DNA from 3 places in the Pseudomonas sp. microsymbiont 2 genome. Region 1 is predicted to be linked to each of the others. Evidence: riboswitches for the same ligand, from Rfam matches in the RefSeq annotation. Region 1 holds a riboswitch; each other region holds the start of a gene.
What was found. Region 1 has a riboswitch for cobalamin ahead of cobW (cobalamin biosynthesis protein CobW). Riboswitches for the same ligand answer to the same signal wherever they lie in the genome.
Positions count from the first base shown of each region.

Region 1 (4,424 bases):
ACGATCTGCTCCAGATGCAGCTCGGCGCTGTTGATCACGGTATGCGCGTGGTGCCCCTCCAGTACCGCGGGCGGGACCAGGGAGCCGGCATAGATGATCACAGGGCATTGCCGGATCAGGCGCTGGCCCTTGACCGTGATCAGTTCCGGGTCGCCGGGGCCGGCGCCGATGAAGTAGACCGTCATGGGGGTTCCTTGCAGAAAAAGGGCGGATTATCCGCCGATGGCCAGCGCCAGGGTAGCGCCACCGAGGACCTGGCGCGGTACATGCAGGCGTGGCCGGTCGGTTGCACGACCGGCCAGCGCCAGCGCGGTGCTTTCGGCAACGCCCCAGCAGCCGGTCTGGGCGTAGGCATTGGCCGAGCGCTGGCTGAGCAGGGGCTCGAAGACGAGCAGGTGCTCGGCCTCGAAGCATACGAAAGGCAACCCGAGGCGCTCGGCCAGCGCCAGCAGGCCGGGCTCGCGGGCCTTGGGGGCGATACTGGCGATCGCCCCCAAGGCAGAAAGCGGCAGGGCATTGCTGGCGAGGGTCTGACGCAGCAGCACCGCCAGGGTTTCCACCGGGCAGCCCCGGCGGCAGCCGAAGCCGGCATACAGCACCGGCGGATACACGGACATCAAGCCTGGCTGGAGCGGCGGTACAGCCAGGCGCTGAGCAGGCCCAGGGCCAGCCAGAACGCGGCATTGGTCAGCCAGGAGGCGATCTTGAACTGCGTCGCGAGGGCTTGCGGGGCGAGGCTCTCATGCACGGCGGGCTGCGGTGCGCCGATCAGGTGTGGAAGCACCAGCAGGGCAACGCCAAGCGCCTTGAGCAGCCAGTGTCGAGCGAACACCAGCAGGGCCAGGCCGCCTGCCGTGGCGGCGGCGGTGCCGATCCACCAGGTCTGGCGTTGGCCGAGGTCGGCGGCTGCGGTGCCGGGCAGTTCCGGCGGCAGGCCAAGGGTCGGCGCCAGGCAGAACACGGCGAAGCCAGCCAGGCCCCAGAGCGCGCCGGTGGTCACGCGGCCAGGTTCGCGCAGGCTGTAGAGCGCGGCGAGGATCAGGGCGAAGCCCACCGCGACCACCAGGTTGCCGCCTGTGGTGGACAGCACGCGTTGCCAACCGTCTTCCGGGGCCCAGGCCTCGGCACCGTGTTCGTGCTCATGGGCGGCGGCGGTTTCGCCATGCTCGTGATGTTCGGTGACGGGGGCCGCGCTTTCATAGGTCTCTGCCTGGAGAATGAGCGGGGCCACCCAGAAACTCTGCAGCAAGGTCAGCAAAAGGGCCGCAAGCAGCCCGCTGAAGCCCGCGGTACGGGCAATACGCGTGATCATGCGGGTCTACTCAGTGGCAGGGGAAGGCGGCGCTGTGGCGGGTATCGTGGGCGGCGTTGTGCACCGCCTCGATGTGCGAGAATCCGGCGAAATACACCAGGCACAGACCCAGCAGGCTGGCGCCTGCCGCGACGATCAAGCGCTGGCTGAGGGTGATGGGGGTGGCGACGCTGTGCTTGGCACTGGTGTAAGGCATGACGCGTTCCTCTGCTGCTTTATTATGGCAACGGGCAAGCGCGACGCTCCAAGGCACGACTCGCCCTGGGAATACGACAGCGCCCGCCCACCGCGGGGTGTTCATCCGCACGTCAGGCCGGTCTCCGGGCTGGCGAGGCTGGAGCGGGGCTCCATCGAGGGCGGCCACCTTCCCATGCCGACGCGCTGGCACAGTGGTCTGGACGTCTCTCTCGCTTACCGTTGCGGGGGCAGCACCGGCTTTGTCCGCACACTGTCGAGGCGGCGTGACGCACCGGTTTCCCGTTTCACCCCCGATGGGGGCACCTGAACGCAATGCGCTAGCAAATCATGGGGCACGGCTTGCGTCAATCGCGGCGGCGGTTGACCGCGAAGCAGGCACTGCGTAGCCTTGCCGCTTCGAGGTTCTCCGGCCCAGGCCGGAGCTAAGACGGGAACGCGGTACAAGCCGCGGCTGCCCCCGCAACTGTAGGCACTGAAGGGTTCGGCACAGCCACTGCGTAACGCGCGGGAAGGCGCCGGCCCACCGGCATCGAAACCGGAACGGTGCAAGCCAGGAGACCTGCCTCGTGACGTTTTCGACTTTCAACCGGGCGGGGTGATCCGGTGGCGAACGCGCCCGGCCGGCCTGGCCGAGGCTGTCGTCCGGCCTGCCCGCGCCATTGCTGCCAAGGGCATCGCGACATGAAAACACTGGCCAAGCTTCCCGTCACCATCGTCACCGGCTTCCTCGGCTCGGGCAAGACCACCTTGCTCCGCCACATGCTCGACAACGCCCAGGGCCGCCGCATCGCGGTGATCGTCAACGAGTTCGGCGAGCTGGGCATCGACGGCGAGATCCTCAAACAGTGCAGCATCGGTTGCACCGAGGAAGAAGCCAACGGCCGCGTCTACGAGCTGGCCAACGGCTGCCTGTGCTGCACCGTGCAGGAAGAGTTCTTCCCGGTCATGCGCGAGCTGGTGGCCCGTCGCGGCGATCTCGACCATATCCTCATCGAAACCAGCGGGCTGGCGCTGCCCAAGCCGCTGGTGCAAGCGTTCCAATGGCCGGAGATCCGCAACGCCTGCACCGTCGACGCGGTGATCACCGTGGTCGACAGCCCGGCGGTGGCCGCCGGCACCTTCGCCGCCTACCCGGAGCAGGTCGATGCCCAGCGCAAGCTCGACCCCAACCTCGACCACGAGTCGCCGCTGCACGAGCTGTTCGCCGACCAACTGGCCAGCGCCGACCTGGTGGTCCTGAACAAGGCCGACCTGATCGATGCCCAGGGCCTGGCCAAGGTCCGCGCCGAAGTCGCCGAGGAGCTGCCGTCGGCGGTCAAGGTGATCGAGGCGAGCAGCGGTCGTCTGCCGCTGGAGGTATTGCTGGGCGTGGGCGCCGAATCCGAGGCGCATATCGACGGCCGTCGCACCCACCACGATTCGCACCATGACGGCGACGACCATGATGATCACGACCATGATGCCTTCGACTCGATCTCCATCGACCTGCCCGAGGCCGACGACAGCCTGCTGCTCGACGCGCTGACGCAGTTGGTCACCGAATTTGGCATCCTGCGCGCCAAGGGCTTCGCTGCCATCCCGGGCAAGCCGATGCGGCTGCTGATCCAGGGCGTGGGCACGCGTTTCGACAAGCACTTCGACCGTGCCTGGCGCCAGGACGAGCCGCGCATCACCCGCCTGGTGCTGATTGGCCAGGACCTCGATGCGGTGCAACTGGAGGCGCGCCTGCGCCAGGCCCTGGGCGCCTGAGCCATGCATCTGCTGCGGACCCAGCCCGGCGGTTTCGTGCCGGACGACAGCATTGCCGATCTCGGCCAGACCCCTGCCGAGCTGGTGATCCTCTGCAGCGGCGATTCGCACCTGGCGCTGCTCGCCGAAACCGCCGAGCAGTTGCCCGAGGACTTCCCCAGCCTGCGCCTGGCCAATCCCATGCAGGTGCAGAACCACGCCTCGGTCGACCTTTATGTCGACGAGGTACTGCGTCACGCCAAGGTAATCCTGGTGTCGCTGCATGGCGGCGTGGGTTACTGGCGCTATGGTGTCGAACAGTTGGTCGAACTGGCCAGCCATGGCGTGCAGTTGATCCTGGTGCCGGGCGATGATCGTCCCGACCCTGAATTGACCGGCCTGGGCACGGAGCGCGGCGAGCATGCCGAGCGGCTTTGGCACTATCTGCGCCAGGGCGGCAAGGGCAACGCGCTGAACCTGCTCAATTGCCTGGCCAGTCAATGGCTGGGGCGTGATTACGCCTGGAGCGAGCCCCAGCCTTTGCCGCGTACCGCCGTGTACCACCCGGCCAGGGCCAGCGCGGCGCTCGAGGACTGGTACGCCGAGTGGCATCCCGAGTGGCCGGTGGCCCCGTTGCTGTTCTATCGCTCGCATCTGCAGGCGGCCAACACCGCGTTCGTCGACGTGTTCTGCCAGCGTCTGCAGGCCTGTGGCTTGAACCCGTTGCCGATCGCGGTGGCCAGCCTCAAGGAGCGCGCCTGTCTCGATCAGGTCGAGGCCTGGCTCGACGAGGTGCAGGCCGAGGTGGTGATCAACACCACCGGATTCGCCCTGTCCAGCCCGGAGCAGCCCAACCTGCGTCCCCTGCGCCGCGACGTGCCGGTGCTGCAGGCCATCTGCGCCCAGGACAACCAGCCCGCCTGGGAACAGAGCGAACAGGGCCTCGGCGCCCGCGACCTGGCCATGCACATCGCCCTGCCGGAGCTGGACGGGCGTATCATCACCCGACCGGTGAGCTTCAAGGACCTGGCCTGGCGCAGCGAGCGCAGTCAGTCCGACGTGGTCTGCTACCGCGCCCATCCCGAGCGCATGGATTTCGTCGCCGAACTGGCCCGGCGCTGGGTGGCACTGGCGCGCCTGGACAACCAGGAAAAGCGCGTAGCCCTGGTGCTGGCGAACTACCCGA
Region 1 is NZ_CM139112.1:3,298,992-3,303,415, reverse strand. It holds gene cobM (precorrin-4 C(11)-methyltransferase) at 1-185, opposite strand, end outside; gene ACYUME_RS14700 (cobalamin biosynthesis protein) at 213-617, opposite strand; gene ACYUME_RS14695 (CbtA family protein) at 617-1,312, opposite strand; gene ACYUME_RS14690 (CbtB domain-containing protein) at 1,323-1,508, opposite strand; cobalamin riboswitch at 1,607-1,833, opposite strand; cobalamin riboswitch at 1,893-2,091, shown strand; gene cobW (cobalamin biosynthesis protein CobW) at 2,192-3,259, shown strand; gene cobN (cobaltochelatase subunit CobN) at 3,263-4,424, shown strand, end outside.

Region 2 (4,424 bases), 350 kb from region 1:
ACCGGTGGCATCAACCGCCTGTTCACCCGCATCTACAAGATCCGTGAGCGCGGCAAGGCGATGAAAAAACGCAACCGCACCCGCTACTACCTGGAGAAGTGGGCCGTGGTCGCAGCGCTGGTGCTGGTGTTCATCTACATCTGATCGTGCCTCAGGCTCGCTCCCGGCATGGGAGCGGGCTGCCTCCCACCGCCCGAACATCGTCTAGCCTCAAAGCTCCTGTTACCAACCTGACAAGGTGAAGACGATGAGCATGATGGACTGGGACGCCTACCGTAAGCAGTTGATGGCCGGCATCGGCGATCTCAAGCACCTCTCTCCCGATACCGTGGCCGGCTACATGACCGCCAGCGGCGCCGGGGCCAAGACCAACCACCTGGACGCCAAGACCCGCGAGCTGATCTCCCTGGCCGTGGCCGTCACCACCCGCTGCGACGGCTGCATCGCCGTGCATTCGCAGCAGGCGGTCAAGCATGGAGCCAGCCGTGAAGAGATCGCCGAGGCGCTGGGCGTGGCGGTGGCGATGAATGCCGGCGCCGCCCTGGTGTATTCGGCCCGGGCCCTGGACGCGGTGGGCAAGGCCGACGGTTGAGGGCAATTGCGCCGCCGCCCTTGCGCGGCGGCGCGGTCCCCACCAGACTTGGCGCCCCAGCCCGCGCAGGAGTCGCCATGATCCACATTCGCCCCATGACACCGGAAGACTTCGAGCGCTTCTGGCCGACCTTCCAGGCCATCGTCCAGGCGCGCCAGACCTACGCCTTCGACCCACAACTGAGCTTCGAGCAGGCCCGCGCGCTCTGGCTGCAAACGCCCCTGCGCACGTTGGTGGCCGAGCAGGACGGCGAACTGCTCGGCTCGTATTTCCTCAAGGCCAATGCCGCCGGCCCCGGCGGCCACGTGGGCAACTGCGGCTACATGGTCTGCGAGAACGCCCGTGGCCGTGGCGTGGCCAGGCTGATGTGCGAACACTCGCAGAAGCTCGCTCGCCAGGAGGGCTTCCTGGCCCTGCAGTTCAACTCGGTGGTGGCCACCAACGAAGTGGCCGTGGCGCTGTGGCACAAGCTCGGCTTCGAGACCGTGGGGCGCCTGCCCAAGGCCTACCGCCATGCCGAACTGGGCCTGGTGGACAGCTTGGTGATGTACAAGTGGCTGGCCGATGAGCCGGTGGTGGAAAAGCCCGCCCTGCTGATCGGTCGCAAGAATATCGAGGCGCGGGTGTCCCGACGGCGCGGACGCTGACTCGCCGACAGCTCTGCGACAGCGACTGCACGGCGCCGCCCGCCCACTCGAACGATTGACTCCCCCACCATTCGATGGTCAGATGCGCGCCAGTTTCAGGTGTCCTGCGCCGTCGCGCGCAGGGTGAAACGGGAAGCCGGTGCGTCGTAGTCACGACAAGTCCGGCGCTGCCCCCGCAACGGTAAGCGAGCGAGCCCTTCGACAGACCACTGTGCGCCAGCATGGGAAGGTGAAGGCCTCATGACCCTCGCAAGCCCGGAGACCGGCCTGAAGCTCCACTTGGCAACCCGCGGTGGGCGGGCGCAGGCCGGTATCCGCGTGCGCGCCTGCGTGCGTGGGTCGCGCGTCTATGCATTGTTTCCACCGGGATCCATTCATTCCTGCAGCAGTGGAACGACATGTCCCGATACCCCAAGCTTCATACCCTGGCGGCCTGCCTGGCCGTCTCCTTGCCGGCACTGGCCGACGAGCACGAGGTCGGCGCCCTCACCCTGCCCTCCACGGCGATCACCGATACCCGCGACCAGGCAACCGTCGACCTGACGACCCCGACCCAGGCCGGTTCGCGGCTGAACCTCAGCGCCCTGGAAACCCCGGCCAGCACCAGTAGCATCAGCGCCGAACAGATCCAGCAGCGCAACAACCTGACCGTGCAGGACGCCGTCACCCGCTCGCCGGGCATCACCTTCATCGGCACCCCGGGCAATGGCGGCACCGCCCTCTCCGCCCGTGGTTTCACCGGGCACAGCTCGGTCATGACCCTGTTCGATGGCGCGCGGCTGTACACCGGCGCCGGCACCCAGAGTTTCCCGGTCGATCCGTGGATGGTCGAGCGCATCGACGTGATCCGCGGCCCGGCCTCGGTGCTGTATGGCGAGGGCGCCACCGGCGCGGTGGTCAATGTGATCCCGAAAAAGCCGTTCGCCGGCGAAATCCGCAATCATGTACGCCTCGGCTATGGCTCCTGGGATCGCCAGCAACTGGGCCTGGACAGCGGCGGCAGCCTGAGCGAACGCCTCAGCTACCGTGTCACCCTGAACAAGCAGGAAGGCAACGGCTATGTCGACCGCACCGACTCACGTAGCCTGGCGCTCAGCGCCGCGCTGCGCTTCGATGCCAGCGACGATTTGAGCTTCACCCTCGCCCACGAGCGTGGCGACGCGCAGCCGACCAACTACTTTGGCACCCCGCTGATCGATGGTCACCTGCGCGGCAGCCTGAGCAAGAAGAACTACAACGTGCGCAACGACGTGCAGCGCTACCACGACGAATGGACGCGCTTCAACACCGACTGGGTCATCAGCGACAACGTCAGCGCCAGCAACCAGCTCTACTACATCAAGAGCCGTCGTCACTGGCGCAACGCCGAGGACTATACCTGGCAGGCCGATACCGGTTTGCTGCAACGTGGCAGCTACCTGGAGATCAAGCACAACCAGGAACAGATCGGCGATCGCCAGAGCTTCACCTTCGACCACACCCTGTTCGGCTTGCGCAGCAAGACCGTGGCCGGCGCTGAATACAACCGGATCCGCTTCAACGTCGACAGCAACTCGCCCTATATCGATGCCGAGCCAAGCGACTACATCGACCCCTGGCACCCGGCTCCGGGTGGCTTCCACAGCGACTCGCCGCTCAAGCCGCAGACCCTGTCCACCACCCGCACCTTCGCCCTGTTCGCCGAAAACCGCACCGAGCTGACAGAACGCCTGTCGCTGGTCACCGGCGTGCGCCGCGACCAGAACCACATCGAGCGCGACAACCTGGTCAACGGCACCCGCAACGATCGCAGCCTGCAAGGTGGCAACTGGCGGGTTGGCCTGGTGTATGCGCTGACCGAAGACCTGTCGTTCTACGGCCAGTACTCCACCAGCGAAGACGGCGTCAGCAACCTGGTCAGCCTCAGCCCGACGCAGATGAACTACGACCTGACCGAGGCGAAGCAGACCGAGTTCGGCGTCAAGCAGCGCTTCTGGGAAGGCCGTGGGGAATGGACCCTGGCCGCCTACCACATCGTCAAGAAAAAGCTGCTGGTCTATGACCCGGTCTCCAAGCTCCAGCAGCAAGCCGGCCAGCAGACCTCCGATGGCCTCGAGGCCACGCTGGAGCTGGCGCTGGGCAACCAGTGGCAGCTGTCCGCCAACGCCGCGCTGGTGCGCGCGCAGTACGACGAGTATCTGCAAAGCACCTCCCAGGGCGTGATGGACCGCGCCGGCAATCGTCCGGCCAACGTCCCGCGCCGCACCGCCAACCTATGGCTGAGCAAAGGCTTCGGCCAGACCGTCGACGCCGGTATCGGCCTGCGCTATGTGGACCAGCGCTACGCCGACGTCGCCAACAGCCAGCAAGTGCCCGGCTACACCGTGGTCGATGCCAATCTCGGCTGGCAGGTGCTGCCGGATGTGCGCCTGGGCCTGCAGGTGAACAACCTGCTCGATCGCCAGTACGTGGCTTCGGCGCACAGCGGCGAGCAGTGGCTGCTGGGCACGCCACGTTCGTACTTCGCAACGCTCGACTACAGCTTCTGAACCACTGCTCGCGCGGCGCTTGATCAACGCCGCGCGAGCTGCTCGACTATGGCCATGCCTTCGTTCGCAAGCCGCGCGCCATGACCGACATCCCGCACCTGCCCGCCTCGCCCGTGCCGGCCCTCGACCAGCCGCGCACCCTGCTGTTTCTCGCCTACGGGCAAATGGGCCTGCTTGACCTGACCGGCGCGCAGACCGTGTTCTGGGCCGCGACCAAGGCCCGGGCCACGCGCGGCCTGCCGGGCTACCGCATCATCACCGCCAGCCTCGAGGGCGGCCTGGTCAGCACCGCCGAAGGGTTGGCGATCGCCACCGAGCCCCTGGCACCCTGGCTGCGCGAGCCGTTCGACACCCTGGTGGTGCCGGGCGCCCCGGAGATCGTGCGCACCCTGCCCGAGCACGGCGAGCTGGTCAGCTGGCTGCGCCTGGCCGCCGCGCAAGCCCGGCGCACCGCCTCGGTGTGCAGCGGCACCTTCCTGCTGGCCGCCGCCGGCCTGCTCGACGGGCGCCGCGCGGCGACCCACTGGGCCATGTGCGACGCCCTGCACCAACGCTTCCCGGCCATCGACGTGGACGGCGAAGCGATCTTCGTGCAACAGGACAATGTCTGGACCTCGGCAGGCGTCAGCGCTGGCATCGACCTGGCACTGGCGCTGG
Region 2 is NZ_CM139112.1:3,648,945-3,653,368, forward strand. It holds gene lpxO (lipid A hydroxylase LpxO) at 1-144, shown strand, start outside; gene ACYUME_RS16345 (carboxymuconolactone decarboxylase family protein) at 248-592, shown strand; gene ACYUME_RS16350 (GNAT family N-acetyltransferase) at 670-1,239, shown strand; cobalamin riboswitch at 1,320-1,524, shown strand; gene ACYUME_RS16355 (TonB-dependent receptor) at 1,638-3,767, shown strand; gene ACYUME_RS16360 (GlxA family transcriptional regulator) at 3,848-4,424, shown strand, end outside.
Region 2: it holds a riboswitch for cobalamin, as region 1 does, so the genes downstream of both, ACYUME_RS16355 (TonB-dependent receptor) here and cobW (cobalamin biosynthesis protein CobW) in region 1, are expected to answer to the same signal.

Region 3 (4,424 bases), 250 kb from region 1:
CCACCGAGCATCCAGAACATCACCGAACTGGCCGCGTGTGGGTCGCCGGTGTAGAGCAGCAGGTTGGCCAGTGCCATCACCACGAACGACACCGCCACCCCGGCCAGCAGCAGCCGGTCGCTGTCCAGCCGACCGCGCCGGCTGGCCACGCCCATCACCAGCACCATGCAACCCAGCGCCCCGAGGAAGGCCGCCAGCGGCAGGCTGAAGACCCCGGCGAACGGGCCGAGGAACAGCACCACGACAACGGCGCCCAGCACAGCGCCGGAACTCACGCCCAGCAGGTGCGGGTCGGCCAGCGGATTGCGTGTCACCGCCTGCAGCGCGCCGCCAACCAGGGCCAACCCAGCGCCCACCAGCGCGCCGAGCAGCACCCGTGGCGCGCGCAGTTGCCAGACGATCTGCGCCTGGCCGCGGCTGACATCGCCACCCTGGGCGACTCCCAGCGCCTGCAGGACGATATCCAGCACCTTGGCCAACGGCACCTGCGCCGCGCCAAAGCCCAATGACAGCAGGCAGGACAGCAGCAAGGCGACGAGCAGCCCGCCCAGCAGCAGGCGATAGGCTGCCGGGCTGCGCACCGGCATCACTGCCGGGCTCCGGCGAACAGCCGTGGATGCAGGGCGGTCGCCAGGTGCTCGATCGCCGCGGCGTTGTCCACCGAGGGCGTCACCTGCAGGTACGACAGCACCACGAAGCGCCGCTCACGGATGGCGGTGACGTCGCCCAGGGCTGGATGCTGGAGCAGGAAGTCGCGCTTGTGCTGCCAGGATGTCGGTCCGTAGTCGACGATCACGATGACTTCGGGGTCGCGCTCGACCACGCTTTCCCAGCTGACTTCGGTCCAGCTGGCCCGCACGTCGGCCATGACGTTGTCGCCACCTGCCGTGGTGATCAGCGCCTGGGGCATGCCCAGGCGGCCAGAGGTGGTCGGGCGGTCTTCGCCGCTGTCGTAGAGAAAGACCCGGGGCCGGGCGTGCGCGCCGGCCAGTGCAGTGGTCACCCGCGCCACGCGCTGGCGCAGCTGCTCGATCAGGGTTTCGGCCCGAGGGGCCACAGCGAAGATCCGCCCCAGGTTGGCCAGGTCGGTGTACAGGTCGTCGAGGCTCGCGGGCGGCCTGGGCATGATGCGCGAGCAGGACTCGCTGAGCTCGTACACCGGGATCCCGAAGGCCGCCAGGCGCTGCGGGGTGACCGGCCCGCCGACCTGCATGCCGTAGCTCCAGCCGGCGAACAGGAAGTCGGCGTCGGCATCCAGCAGGTTCTCCACCGACGGGTAGCGCGGGGCGAGTTCCGGCAGGCCGCGCAAGGACTGGCGCATCGACGGATCGAGGCTTTTCCAGCCGCTGATGCCGCTGTAGCCGACCATGCGCTCGCGCAGGCCCAGGGCCAGCAGCATGCCGGTCAGGTTGACATCGTGGCTGACGGCCCGCTGCGGGGCATGCGCGAAGGTCACGTCGCGGTCGCAACTGCGCACGCTGACGGGGTAGTCGCCGGCCAGGGCGTGCAGGGGCAGGGCAACGAGCAGGGTGCAGAGCAGGCGCTTCATGCGTGGCTGATCCAGGTGATGCGTGGGTGCTGCCCCACGGGATGGCGGTCGACCAGGGCGTGGACACCGAATACCTCGGCCAGGCACTGCTCGGTCAGGACCTGGGCGGGCGTGCCCTGGGCGACGATGCGCCCTTGCTCGATCACGTACAGCCGATCGCAGTAGGTCGCCGCCAGGTTCAGGTCATGGAAACTGGCCAGCAGGCTTAGGCCGGTACCGCGCAGGTGGTGCAGCAGCGCGAGCTGGTGGCGTGGGTCCAGGTGATTGGTCGGCTCGTCCAGCACCAGCAGGCGCGGCTGCTGGGCCAGGGCGCGGGCCAGCAGCACGCGTTGCTTCTCGCCACCGGACAGGCCGCTGAAGCCCTGCCCGGCAAGCGCGTCCAGGCCCAATTGATGCAGGGCCTGGTCGATCGGCGCCGGGTCGCCGTCACCGTCCAGCCAACCCAGGTGCGGGGTACGGCCCATGGCGACCACGTCGCGCACGCTCAGGCCAAAGTCCTCGGGAAATTCTTGCTGCATGACCGCGATGCGCTGCGCCAACCAGCGCGGTGGCTGGTGCCAGATGTCCTGGCCCTCGAACAGTACCTGTCCGGCCTGCGGCCGGCTGAAGCGGTAGGCGCAGCGCAGCAGGCTGGTCTTGCCGCTGCCGTTGGGGCCGATCAGGCCGACGCACTCGCCGGGGTGCACGTCGAGGTCGATGCCCTCGAGCAGGGGCGGCCCGCCGGAGAATGGCGACCAGCGCAGGCGCTCGATGCGCAGGAGGGGCGAAGCCATGGAAAAGCCACCGTCGCGAAGTGAATGAGTCCGACGGTGAGCGTGCGTGAAGGCATTGCAGACAGCAGGAGGCCGCAAGACCGGCGCGCACCCGCCCACCGCGGGAGTAGCCAACAGGGGTTCCAGGCCGGTCTCCGGGCTTGCGAGGGTCATGGGGCATTCACCTTCCCATGCCGGCGGCACAGTGGTCTGTCGAATGCCTTGCTCGCTTACCGTTGCGGGGGCAGCGCCGGACTACCCGCGCAAGGCGCGGTACCGGCTTCCCGTTTAACCCCTGGCGCGGCGGCCAGGGACACCTGAAAACAAGGGGCGCATCTGAGCATTTATGCGCGGATGAGTCAATGCGCGCACCCTGTGGGAGCGGGTTTGTCGGGACGCCGAACCGTCGCGAAGCAGGCGCCACGGTGAATGGCACCGGCTGCGCCGGTGTTCGCGGCTAAAGCCGCTCCCACAGCGCCCCGCTGAGTCAATGGGTTATGTGCTACTCGCGCTTCGACACCAGCGTCAGGATGTCATAGCTGGCCACCAGCTCACCCAGCTGGTTGGTCACTTCCACATCCCAGGCCACCACGCCCTGGGGCTGCCCCAGCGGGCTGGCCTTGTCCTGGTCGATCTTGCGCTTGCAGGTCAGCCGCGCCTGGATGGTATCGCCGATGCCCACCGGCGTGATGAAGCGCAGGGTGTCCAGGCCGTAGTTGGCCAGCACCGGCCCTTCACCGGGGCTGACGAACAACCCGGCCGCCGCCGACAGCACGAAGTAGCCATGGGCGATGCGCTTGCCGAACTGCGACTGCTTGGCGGCGATGTCATCGAAGTGCATGTAGAAGTGATCGCCCGACAGGCAGCCGAAGCTGACCAGATCGGCTTCGGTGACGGTACGACGGTGAGTGAGCAGCGACTCGCCGATGCGCAGGTCGTCGAAATGACGGCGGAAGGGATGGACCTCGGTCTCGATCACCTCGGCGCCACGCACGTATTCGCCGGTCACGGCCATCAGCATGCTCGGTGAGCCCTGGACCGCGGCGCGCTGCAGGTAGTGCTTCACCGCGCGCAAGCCACCCAGCTCTTCGCCGCCCCCCGCACGCCCTGGGCCGCCGTGCTTGAGTTGCGGCAAAGGCGAGCCGTGGCCGGTGGATTCCTTGGCCGCTTCGCTGTCGAGCACCAGCAGACGCCCGTGCCAGGCGGCCGCAACCGGAATGGCGCGGGCCGCCACGGCGCGGTCGGCGGTCACCAGGGTCGCCACCAGGCTGCCTTTGCCACGGGCGGCCAGGGCCAGGGCTTCATCGAGGTCGTCATAGGCCATCAGCGTGCTGACCGGGCCGAACGCCTCGATATCGTGGGCGCCGCCATCGCCGTGGGGATCACGGGCCAGCAACAGGGTCGGGGCGAAGAACGCGCCTTCGGCCACGCCTTGGCCTACCGGCGCGAAGCCGTCACTGGCGCCCAGCAGCTGGTCGCAGCTGTCCAGCAACAGGCGCACGCGCTCGGCGACGTCGCGTTGCTGATCGTGGGAGGCCAATGCGCCCATGCGCACGCCCTCCACCGAAGGATCGCCCACCACCACCTTGCGCAGACGTTCGCGCAGGTGGCTGGCCACGGCATCGAGATGCCTGGCCGGAACGATCGCGCGACGGATTGCCGTGCATTTCTGCCCGGCCTTGGTGGTCATCTCCCGCGCCACTTCCTTGATATACAGCTCGAATTCCTCGCTGTCGGGGCTGACGTCCGGCCCCAGGATCGCGCAGTTGAGCGAGTCGGCCTCGGCAGTGAACGGCACCGAGTGGCGTATCAGGTTCGGCGTGACGCGCAGCTTGGCGGCGGTGTCGGCGGAACCGGTGAAGGTCACCACGTCCTGGCCTTGCAGGCGGTCGAGCAGATCGCCGGCGCCGCCGATCACCAGTTGCAGGCTGCCGGCCGGCAGCAAGCCGGAGGCGTGCATCAGGCGCACCACGGCTTCGCTCAGGTAGCTGGTCGACGTGGCCGGCTTGACGATGCACGGCATGCCGGCGAGGAAGGTCGGGGCGAACTTCTCCAGCATGCCCCAGATCGGGAAGTTGAAGGCATTGATATGCACGGCCACGCCGGCGCGTGGCACCAGGATG
Region 3 is NZ_CM139112.1:3,049,269-3,053,692, reverse strand. It holds gene ACYUME_RS13690 (FecCD family ABC transporter permease) at 1-590, opposite strand, end outside; gene ACYUME_RS13685 (ABC transporter substrate-binding protein) at 587-1,549, opposite strand; gene ACYUME_RS13680 (ABC transporter ATP-binding protein) at 1,546-2,322, opposite strand; cobalamin riboswitch at 2,431-2,637, opposite strand; gene paaZ (phenylacetic acid degradation bifunctional protein PaaZ) at 2,804-4,424, opposite strand, start outside.
Region 3: it holds a riboswitch for cobalamin, as region 1 does, so the genes downstream of both, ACYUME_RS13680 (ABC transporter ATP-binding protein) here and cobW (cobalamin biosynthesis protein CobW) in region 1, are expected to answer to the same signal.